One region of the Halomonas sp. KHS3 genome, then DNA from elsewhere that is predicted to be linked to it. Evidence: predicted binding sites of a transcription regulator. Region 1 holds the regulator's gene; each other region holds the start of a gene.
What was found. The regulator LexA, encoded in region 1, represses DNA repair genes until DNA is damaged. The targets are predictions, from matches to a motif close to TACTGTNTANNTANACAGTA.
Positions count from the first base shown of each region.

Region 2: the regulator LexA is predicted to act here: its motif matches at 1,784-1,803, upstream of RO22_RS06810 (LexA family protein).
Region 3: the regulator LexA is predicted to act here: its motif matches at 1,141-1,160, upstream of recA (recombinase RecA).

Region 1 is NZ_JWHY01000005.1:40,356-43,481, forward strand. Features, by position in the region: gene RO22_RS13290 (L,D-transpeptidase) at 1-332, opposite strand, end outside; gene RO22_RS13295 (TetR/AcrR family transcriptional regulator) at 310-1,002, opposite strand; gene lexA (transcriptional repressor LexA) at 1,270-1,950, shown strand; gene RO22_RS13305 (energy-coupling factor ABC transporter permease) at 1,959-2,630, opposite strand; gene purU (formyltetrahydrofolate deformylase) at 2,670-3,126, opposite strand, start outside.
Region 2 is NZ_JWHY01000002.1:1,012,020-1,015,145, reverse strand. Features, by position in the region: gene glyA (serine hydroxymethyltransferase) at 318-1,583, opposite strand; gene RO22_RS06810 (LexA family protein) at 1,827-2,258, shown strand; gene RO22_RS06805 (Y-family DNA polymerase) at 2,255-3,126, shown strand, end outside.
Region 3 is NZ_JWHY01000002.1:261,318-264,443, forward strand. Features, by position in the region: gene mutS (DNA mismatch repair protein MutS) at 1-427, opposite strand, end outside; gene RO22_RS03490 (CinA family protein) at 511-1,050, shown strand; gene recA (recombinase RecA) at 1,180-2,253, shown strand; gene RO22_RS03500 (regulatory protein RecX) at 2,278-2,742, shown strand; gene alaS (alanine--tRNA ligase) at 2,957-3,126, shown strand, end outside.

The DNA.
Region 1 (3,126 bases):
AAGCCACACAGCCACAGTATGCGGGTCAGAATCCAGTCACGCTCTGGATGCTCTTCGGCGAGTTCGGGCGAAAATGTCTCGCCCGTCCAGCGGCGACCTCGAAACACCGCATTTTCGGGCATATCTCCGCCAATGGCCGCGCGCACATAGTGCCACCCGCGGGGGGTTTTACCACTGCCATTGCGCTCCCCGCTTCCGGCAGCACCGGATGAAATAGAACACTCATGGAGCACTTTTGGCCCTCGCCAACAGCGCAGCAACTGTTCGGTAGTATCAATCTCCAGCCAGATATGTTCCGTTGGAGGTAGCTCAGCTAGCGTAGGAGTTCGCATGTTTTCCTTCTTCTGGCTTGGCACCGTCAAGGGCTATGGGTAACGGCGCATTCATAGCAGCCACCACTACCGGGAGCAATCGCCTGACCAAATCACGCACAGAGACCTGCTCGTGGTAATCCTTCTCCGCGATATCGCGTAGCGCATCAAGGCCAGACAGGGTAAAGATTACCGTGCCGAGCACAAAGTGTAGCCGCCAAAAACGCTCGGCGTCAGGCAGATCCGGCGTTGCTTTGCGCACAAGCTCGGTGAAGCGTGTAAACACATCGCCATACTCTTCCTGGATATAACGTCTTAGATGTCCCTGTGCTTGACTGTAGGCAAGACCCAGCAGGCGCATAAACACTTTCAAACTATTGCGCTCGGCGGGCACCGCGAGAACGGTAGTTGCCATGGTCTCGAGCAGTGTTTCCAGCGGGATAACGCGCCCGGCGTGTTGGCCCTCGAGCTCATCTAGCGCAGTATGAAAGCGCTGACTAAACGGATCCAGGTAGCGGGCAAAAACGGCCTGAATCAAGGCTTTTTTGGAACCAAAATGGTAATTAACAGCGGCTAAGTTAACCCGCGCTTTGCTAGTGATGTTGCGCAGCGAAGTTTCAGCAAAACCCCGCTCTGCAAACAGCACCTCGGCGGTGTCGAGTATACGGGTCACCGTATCAGATTGAGCCATGTCGCTCTCCAGGGAAACAGGTGTTTAAAACATAGCAAAATACTATGCCATAACGTAGGCGGGCTCAACGCTTGATTTATTGACAAAATGTGACGTATTAAATAAGCAGAAACTTAGTTTCAAACGATTAGAAAAATTGCATAGACATCGGCAATAGGCACTGACAAGCCATATACTGGACAGAGGAACATACTGTATACTTAAACACTTATTGATTAAGTCGACATTTAACTTGTTACTGTCTATTCACTATTTATGGAGTCTGGTATGTCGCGTCCGCTAACCGCTCGCCAACAGCACGTGTTTGATTTTATCGTTAAGACCATGGGCGAATTTGGCTACCCTCCTACCCGCGCCGAGATTGCCAAAGCACTTGGCTTCCGCTCACCCAATGCGGCTGAAGAGCACCTGCGCGCGCTGGAACGCAAAGGCGTTATTCGCATTATCCGCAACACCTCTCGCGGCATCCGCCTGCCCAACCAGGAACCTCAAGAAGTCCTGGATAGCGCAGTCCCCGCCTTACCCACAACCAACGTGGAAGCCCCACCCACTGGCCTGCCTGTGATCGGGGAAGTAGCTGCCGGCAGCCCCATTTTGGCCGCCGAACATATTGATCGCTACTGCCCGCTACCGGCCGAGTACTTCACTCCCAAAGCTGACTATCTGCTGCGCGTACGCGGCCTTTCCATGAAGGATATTGGCATTTTGGAAGGTGATTTACTGGCGGTTCATCGCACTGACCGGGTTCGCGATGGCCAGATCGTGGTTGCCCGCCTGGACGATGAAGTAACGGTTAAACGCTTCAAACGCCAGGGGCATCAAGTGACGCTGTTTGCAGAGAACCCTGATTTTGCGCCCATTGAAATCGACCTGCGCTCTCAAGCGCTCGATATTGAAGGCGTTGGAGTCGGCGTAATTCGTGGTGGCAACGGCCAGGCACTCGGCTAATAAATCCGCTACTGCAGGTCGATATAGCGGTGGTCATTGAAGGTGGCCACCCAGTTTGGGTGATAGACCAGCAGGATGCTCAGCAGCATGCCAGTAATAAATGCCTCTGAAGGCATTAGCAGTGGTAAAAAACGCGCATACTCCTGGGCGAGATAGATCGCCTCAGGGTCTGTACCCGCGACGATAATCAGCACTACCGCCGCCAAGCCTCCTCCCAGCGTTGCCAGCGCCGCGCCAAAAAAGCCGCAGGCAAACAGAAATACCATCAAGTTATCCGGCAGGCGGCGATCTACCAGCCGCCATACCGTGCCAATAACGGCCGCCGGGACGATCCCGGTAACCAGCACATTTGCCCCCAGCAACATCCACTCATTGCGGCCAATCACCACCATGGCAATGTTGATCAGCACGTTGCTAATCAGCGCTAATGGCGCTTTAAAAACGAGTGTCATCAATACTGTAAAAACAAGGTGTAGCGTTAGCCAATCAACAGCCTGGGCACGAAGCTGCCACATCAGCATCACCGCCAGCGTAGCACCCAGCCAGCGGTGCTGAAGCGCTGAATCCGCTATCAACACCTGCCAGGGCCGCCCCCAAAGCGCCCATGCGATCACTGCTAACGAGAGTAGCCAGGTGAGCAGCAGCGCCCAGGGCGCTAATACACTTTGCGCAAATGACATGGCGGCCTCTCAGGTTGATGGGCGGGCATTATAGAGTACTTAGCTAAATACCACTGTCTTGTTGCCATGCACCAACACACGATCCTCTAAGTGCCAACGCAAACCGCGAGCGAGCACGGCTTTCTCCACATCACGACCAAAGCGGACTAGATCAGTAGGCGTATGACAGTGGCTAACGCGATGGATATCCTGTTCGATGATGGGGCCTGCGTCGAGTTCCTCGGTCACATAGTGGCAGGTAGCGCCAATCAGCTTAACCCCCCGCTGGTAGGCCTGGTGGTAGGGCTTAGCCCCGGCAAAAGAGGGCAAAAAGCTGTGGTGAATATTGATCACTCGCCCCGCATAGCGCGCGCACAGCTCAGGGGGCAGTATTTGCATATAGCGCGCCAGCACCACGCAGTCGGCGCGGGCACTGTCGATTTCGGCCTGAACCTTGGCAAACGATGCTTGCTTATCGTCGGGGTCGACCGGTACATGGTGATAAGGAATACCGTAC
Region 2 (3,126 bases), on a different contig from region 1:
CCTGCTAAGCCAATCAGAATGACATCCCGTTCTGGATCGCTTACTAACTCATTGAGCTAGCACAATAGGCCAGCCGAGCCTGAAGACCATTCGAGCACATTTGCGTAAGTCAAGTTCAACCAAGATATCAGACTGACCTGTGCACTCACACTTCTACAGTTTGTCCACATTTCAAGTACTAACCTCGACGCAAGCAAAGATTGGCAGCTCTCGGAAACCCTAGCTAGCATTACCGTTAAGCCACAAAAAAACGGGCGACCCTAACGGCCGCCCGTTCTTTGTGGCTATCCTTTGCCAAGGAGAATGGTTACAGCTGCTTATTTATAAACCGGAAGCCGCGCACAAACCTCGGCCACTTTATCCAACACCTGGGTTTCGATGGCGCTGGTGTCTTCACCCTTGGCCAGTACGTCCAGAATGTCACAGATCCAACCTGCCAACGTACTACACTCTTGTTCACTGAAACCGCGCGTGGTCACTGCCGGGGTGCCAATACGCAGGCCAGAGGTGACAAACGGGCTTTGCGGGTCGTTAGGAACGGCGTTCTTGTTCACGGTGATGTGGGCACGACCCAAAGCAGCATCGGCATCTTTGCCCGTTACGCCCTGCTTGATCAGCGAAAGCAGGAAGAGGTGGTCTTCGGTACCACCAGAGACGATGTCGTAACCGCGATCAATAAACACCTTGGCCATTGCCTGAGCGTTCTTAACTACCTGCTGCTGATAGGTTTTGAACTCGGGTTCCATAGCCTCTTTGAAACAGATCGCTTTGGCGGCGATTACGTGCATCAAGGGGCCACCCTGGCCGCCGGGGAAAACCGCTGATTGCAGCTTTTTCTCGATATCAGCGTCGTTTTCCGCTGAGAGAATCACGCCACTACGTGGGCCGCGTAGGGTTTTGTGGGTAGTGGAGGTGACCACGTGGGCATGGGGCAAGGGGCTAGGGTAAACGCCCGCCGCAACCAGACCAGAGACGTGGGCCATATCAACGAGTAAGTAAGCGCCTACTTCATCGGCGATTTCACGGAACTTGGCCCAATCAACAATTTGTGAATAGGCTGAGAAGCCGGCGATGATCATTTTGGGCTTGTGCTCGCGAGCAAGCTGGGCCACTTGAGCGTAATCAATTAACCCCTGCTCATCCAGACCGTACTGAATGGCGTTGTAGTGCTTGCCGGAAAAATTAGGCTTGGCACCATGGGTCAGGTGGCCGCCCGCATCCAGGCTCATGCCTAAAATGGTATCGCCTGGCTTAACCAGCGCTTGGAACACCGCGCTGTTGGCTTGCGAGCCTGAGTGGGGCTGAACATTAACGTAGGTGGCGCCGAACAGCTCTTTGGCGTAATCAATGGCCAGGTTTTCAGCGATATCGACGAACTCACAGCCGCCGTAGTAGCGCTTACCGGGGTAGCCCTCAGCGTATTTATTGGTCAGTTGGCTGCCCTGAGCTTCGAGTACGCGGGGGCTGGCGTAGTTTTCGGAAGCGATCAGTTCGATGTGGGCCTCTTGGCGCTCCACTTCTTTCTGCATGGCATCAAACAGCACATCATCAAATCCGGCAATTGTCATATCGCGGCTGAACATCGGCGGGAACCTCGTAACGAGAAAGGGTCATCATGGAAGAAGCGAGGGCGCTATCATAACGCAGCCTGACGCGACTTTCATCGCATCCTCGTCAGGTCTTGCATGAGCGTGATTCATGTAATGACAGAGGGAGTATCATCGCGAACACCGTGAAGCGATCTCAGGGGGCGTCAATTTGCGTTTTCCTTCGCCATGCAAAATACTGTATATTTATACAATATTTTAAGCACCAGGATGCCGACGATGCCGGGCCAGTCTTCTCACTTTACCCCTGCCTTGCCGTTAACCTCTCAGCCGCAGCCTTGTGGCCGCGCTGGTTTTAGTGGCTTTCCTTCGCCAGCCCAGGATTACGAGCCATGCACGCTGGATCTCAACACACGGCTGGTTAAAAACCCTACTGAGACGTTTTATGTCACCGCCACCGGCGACAGCATGGAGGGTTGGGGAATTTTTGAGGGTGATTTGCTGGTGGTTGATCGCAGTATTGAACCGCAACTGGGACATATTCTGGTCGCTATGCTAGAGGGCGAGGCGCTAATTAAACGCTATGCGCTCTATCGGGGAACGCCGCACCTGTGCTCAACACATCCTAACTATCCGCCACTGCCACTTGAAGGCAGCGACTGCCAGCTATGGGGGGTAGTGCGCGCCGTCGTGCACGAGTACTTGCGATGATCGGTCTAGTCGATGCCAACAACTTCTACGTCAGCTGCGAGCGGGTTTTTCAGCCCAAGCTGGAAGGTAGGCCCGTGGGGGTAATGTCGAACAACGACGGCTGTGTCATCGCCCGCTCCGCCGAGTTAAAAGCGCTGGGTATCCCTATGGGTGCGCCTGCCTTCAAGCTTGAAGAAATGCGTCAGCGCGGCGAGATCCACCTGCTGTCGTCTAACTATGAACTCTACGGAGATATGTCGGCACGGCTGACCCAACTACTACGCGATGCCTGCCCTGCAATTGCGCCCTACTCAATAGATGAAATGTTCGTCTACCTGGAAGGATTAACCACAGAGCAGTGTGAGAGGCTGGGGCGAGAATTGCACCATCGTATTCGCCGCCATTTAGGGTTACCGGTGTGTGTTGGGCTGGCACCCACCCACACGCTCGCCAAATTAGCCAATCACCTTGCCAAGCAAGACCCACATTACCAAGGCGTTTGCCTGCTTAATGGACAAGATCACACGACGCAGGCGCTGCTCAAACGTACGCCGGTGGGCAGCGTGTGGGGCGTCGGCCATCGGCTTGCCGGGCGCTTAGCGATTGGCGGCGTGACCACCGCTTGGGACTTGCGTCAAAGCGACGACAAGCAGTTGCGCAAGCGCTTCTCTGTGGTGCTGGCGCGCACCGCGCTCGAGCTGCGTGGCACGCCTTGTATGGAGATGAACGCCCTGGATCAACCGCGCCAACGCATTATGACCTCGCGCTCTTTCGGCCAGCCCACCGGCGTTTTTGCAGAAGTACATAATGCACTGCGGCGCCACGCCCAGCGCAGCGCTGAAAAACTTCGCGAGCAACGTAGCTTAGCTCGTGCGGTGATGGTATTTCT
Region 3 (3,126 bases), on a different contig from region 1:
GGCCCCAGCTCTCTTTTCCGGGAGAAACGGACACCAGGACGTTGTCGCGGCGGGCATCGAGCAGCGCTTCATCGTGGAGTGTGCCAGGGGTGACGATACGCACCACTTGGCGCTCAACGGGCCCTTTGCTGGTCGCGGGGTCGCCAATTTGCTCACAAATAGCGACCGACTCGCCGCCAGCGACGAGGCGGGCCAGATAGCCCTCAGCGCTGTGATAGGGGACGCCCGCCATCGGGATAGGCTTGCCGCCTGACTGCCCACGCTGGGTAAGGGTAATATCCAGCAGTGCGGCGGCGCGCTTGGCGTCGTCGAAAAACAGTTCATAAAAATCCCCCATGCGGTAGAACAGCAGTACCTCGGGGTGCTCGCGCTTGATCTTTAAATATTGCGTGATCATGGGCGTGTTAGGGGGAATGGCCTGTGACATGGGCGTCCTGATTGAGCAATTTCTTTGAGAAAGCTAAACGCAGTATTCTACGCTGAATAGACGACTCACTTGAAGGAGCGACCATAGTGCCCAGCGAAACTAGCCTGAAAAATCTTGATTTAACCCTGTTAGCTCAGCGGCTGGGGCGGCTGTGTAAGCAGTTGAATGTAGAAGTGACCGCCGCTGAGTCATGTACGGGGGGCGGCATTGCCAGCGCCATTACCGAGGTGGCGGGTAGCTCTGCTTACTTTACGACGGGCTATGTGACCTATGCGAATGCTGCTAAAACGCGCTTATTGGGGGTGCCTGAGACCACGCTGGCCGAGCACGGTGCTGTCAGCAAGGAGGTCGTCAAAGCCATGGTGCTGGGTGCCTGTAATGAAAGTGGCGCGGGCTTAGCTGTTGCCGTTAGCGGTGTTGCAGGCCCAGAGGGGGGGAGCGCTGAAAAGCCGGTGGGTACGGTTTGGTTGGCCTGGGGAGATGCTGCTGCCCAGGAAGCTGAATGCTTTCACTTTCCAGGTGACCGTCAGTCGGTGCGAGAGCAGGCCGTGCGTCAGGCCTTGGTTGGGCTGGTGGCGCGCCTGAATGAGCGCGAGAAGGCGAGCAAGACGAACCAGCCGTAAGAAAAAGGCGCATATGCAAAAAGGCTGTTGATAAAATAGATGAGAGAAAGCGCGATCAAGGATTTGTTTACGGCGCAATCTTTGGCATACTACTGGCTAATTATACAGCTTGTTATGAGGAATCTCTGAATGGCTCAGGATGACAACCGCACTAAAGCGCTAAACGCTGCACTCACCCAAATCGACCGTCAGTTCGGCAAGGGCACCGTCATGCGTCTAGGCGACGCACCGCGTGTCGTCATGCCGTCGGTTTCCACCGGTTCATTGGGTCTGGATATCGCCCTCGGCATCGGCGGGCTGCCGTTTGGCCGCGTGGCTGAAATTTTTGGTCCAGAGTCCTCGGGTAAAACGACACTGACCCTTTCGGTGATTGCGCAAGCGCAAAAGCAAGGCAAAGTGTGTGCCTTCGTCGATGCCGAGCATGCGCTTGACCCCAGCTACGCAGAAAAACTAGGCGTCAACCTGGATGATCTACTGATTTCCCAGCCGGACACCGGTGAGCAGGCGCTGGAAATTACCGACATGCTGGTACGCTCTGGCGGTGTTGACGTGATTGTTATCGACTCGGTCGCTGCGTTGACCCCGCGCGCTGAAATCGAAGGCGAAATGGGTGATTCCCACGTTGGCCTACAGGCGCGTTTGATGTCTCAGGCACTGCGTAAAATCACCGGTAATATCAAAAACGCCAACTGCTTGGTGATCTTCATCAACCAGATCCGCATGAAGATCGGCGTCATGTTTGGTAGCCCCGAAACCACCACTGGTGGTAACGCGCTGAAGTTCTATGCCAGCGTGCGTCTGGATATTCGTCGTACCGGCTCGGTGAAAGTGGGTGATGAAGTCACCGGTAACGAAACCCGCGTGAAAGTAGTCAAAAACAAGGTAGCACCGCCATTCCGTCAGGCTGAATTCCAGATTCTTTACGGCAAGGGTATCTACCACGCCGGTGAGGTCATCGACCTGGGCGTGCAGTGCAACCTAGTCGACAAAGCCGGTGCCTGGTACAGCTATAAAGGTAAGAAAATCGGTCAAGGTAAAGCCAATTCAGCGCTGTATCTGGAAGAGCACCCGGAAATTATGCTCGAAATCGAAACGCAGATTCGTGAGCAGCTCTTGGCCAAGCCCGATCCTAAAAAGGAGAAGGAAGATGCACCTGCCGAAGCAGCGGCAGAATTGGATGCGGGTGATGACGATCTGCTTTAAGACGACTCTCGCTAAGATAAGCTGATGGCATTCACCTCCCAGCGTGATGCTACGCCCCGTGATATCGCCATTGGTTTACTGGCTCGGCGCGAATACTCCCGCGCCGAGCTTGCTCAGCGTCTGAAGAAAAAGTCTTTCGACGATGCCGCTATTGATGAGTGCCTGGACGCCTTGGTTGAACAAGGGCTGCAGTCTGACGCGCGCTTTGCGGCCAGTTTCGTGCGCTCGCGCATACTGCGTGGCCAAGGCGTGATTCGTATTAAAGGCGAGTTGCGCCAGCGCGGCATAGACCAGGAAACCCTTGCCACCGCTTTTGAAGAAGTGGAGGGGGGCGAGCAGGTCGACTGGTTTGAGCTAGCCCGGGAAACCCTGGCGCGGCGTTTTGATAGCCCTGGTGAGACCCCCAAAGAGCGCGCTAGGCGTGAACGTTTTCTCGCCAGTCGCGGCTTCGATTTTGAACAAATTCGCTACGCGCTCTCCTGTCTGTAATACGTTTTCCCCAGCCTATACAATACCCCCTCTTACATTTCTAGTAGCGCTCTAATACGCTTGTTCATCCAGTTGTTTACGTGGCTGTTTGCCTTTCTGCCACTAAGTGCGGCTTTAGTCGTTTGACAACTGCGCTATAATGGCTGCTTTGCGACCCCTGAGGGTAGCGGCAACAGCGCCCTGGGACATCACGCTTTCTTGTTACGGATACCCTATGAAAAGCGCAGAGATTAGACAGGCCTTTCTCACCTTCTTCGAAGAGCAGGGGCATACGATTGTACCCACCAGCTCATTAGTGCCGGGCAACGACCCGACGCTGCTGTTTACCAATGCCGGCATGGTGCCGTTTAAAGATGTGTTTCTAGGCCGCGATCCGCGCCCTTA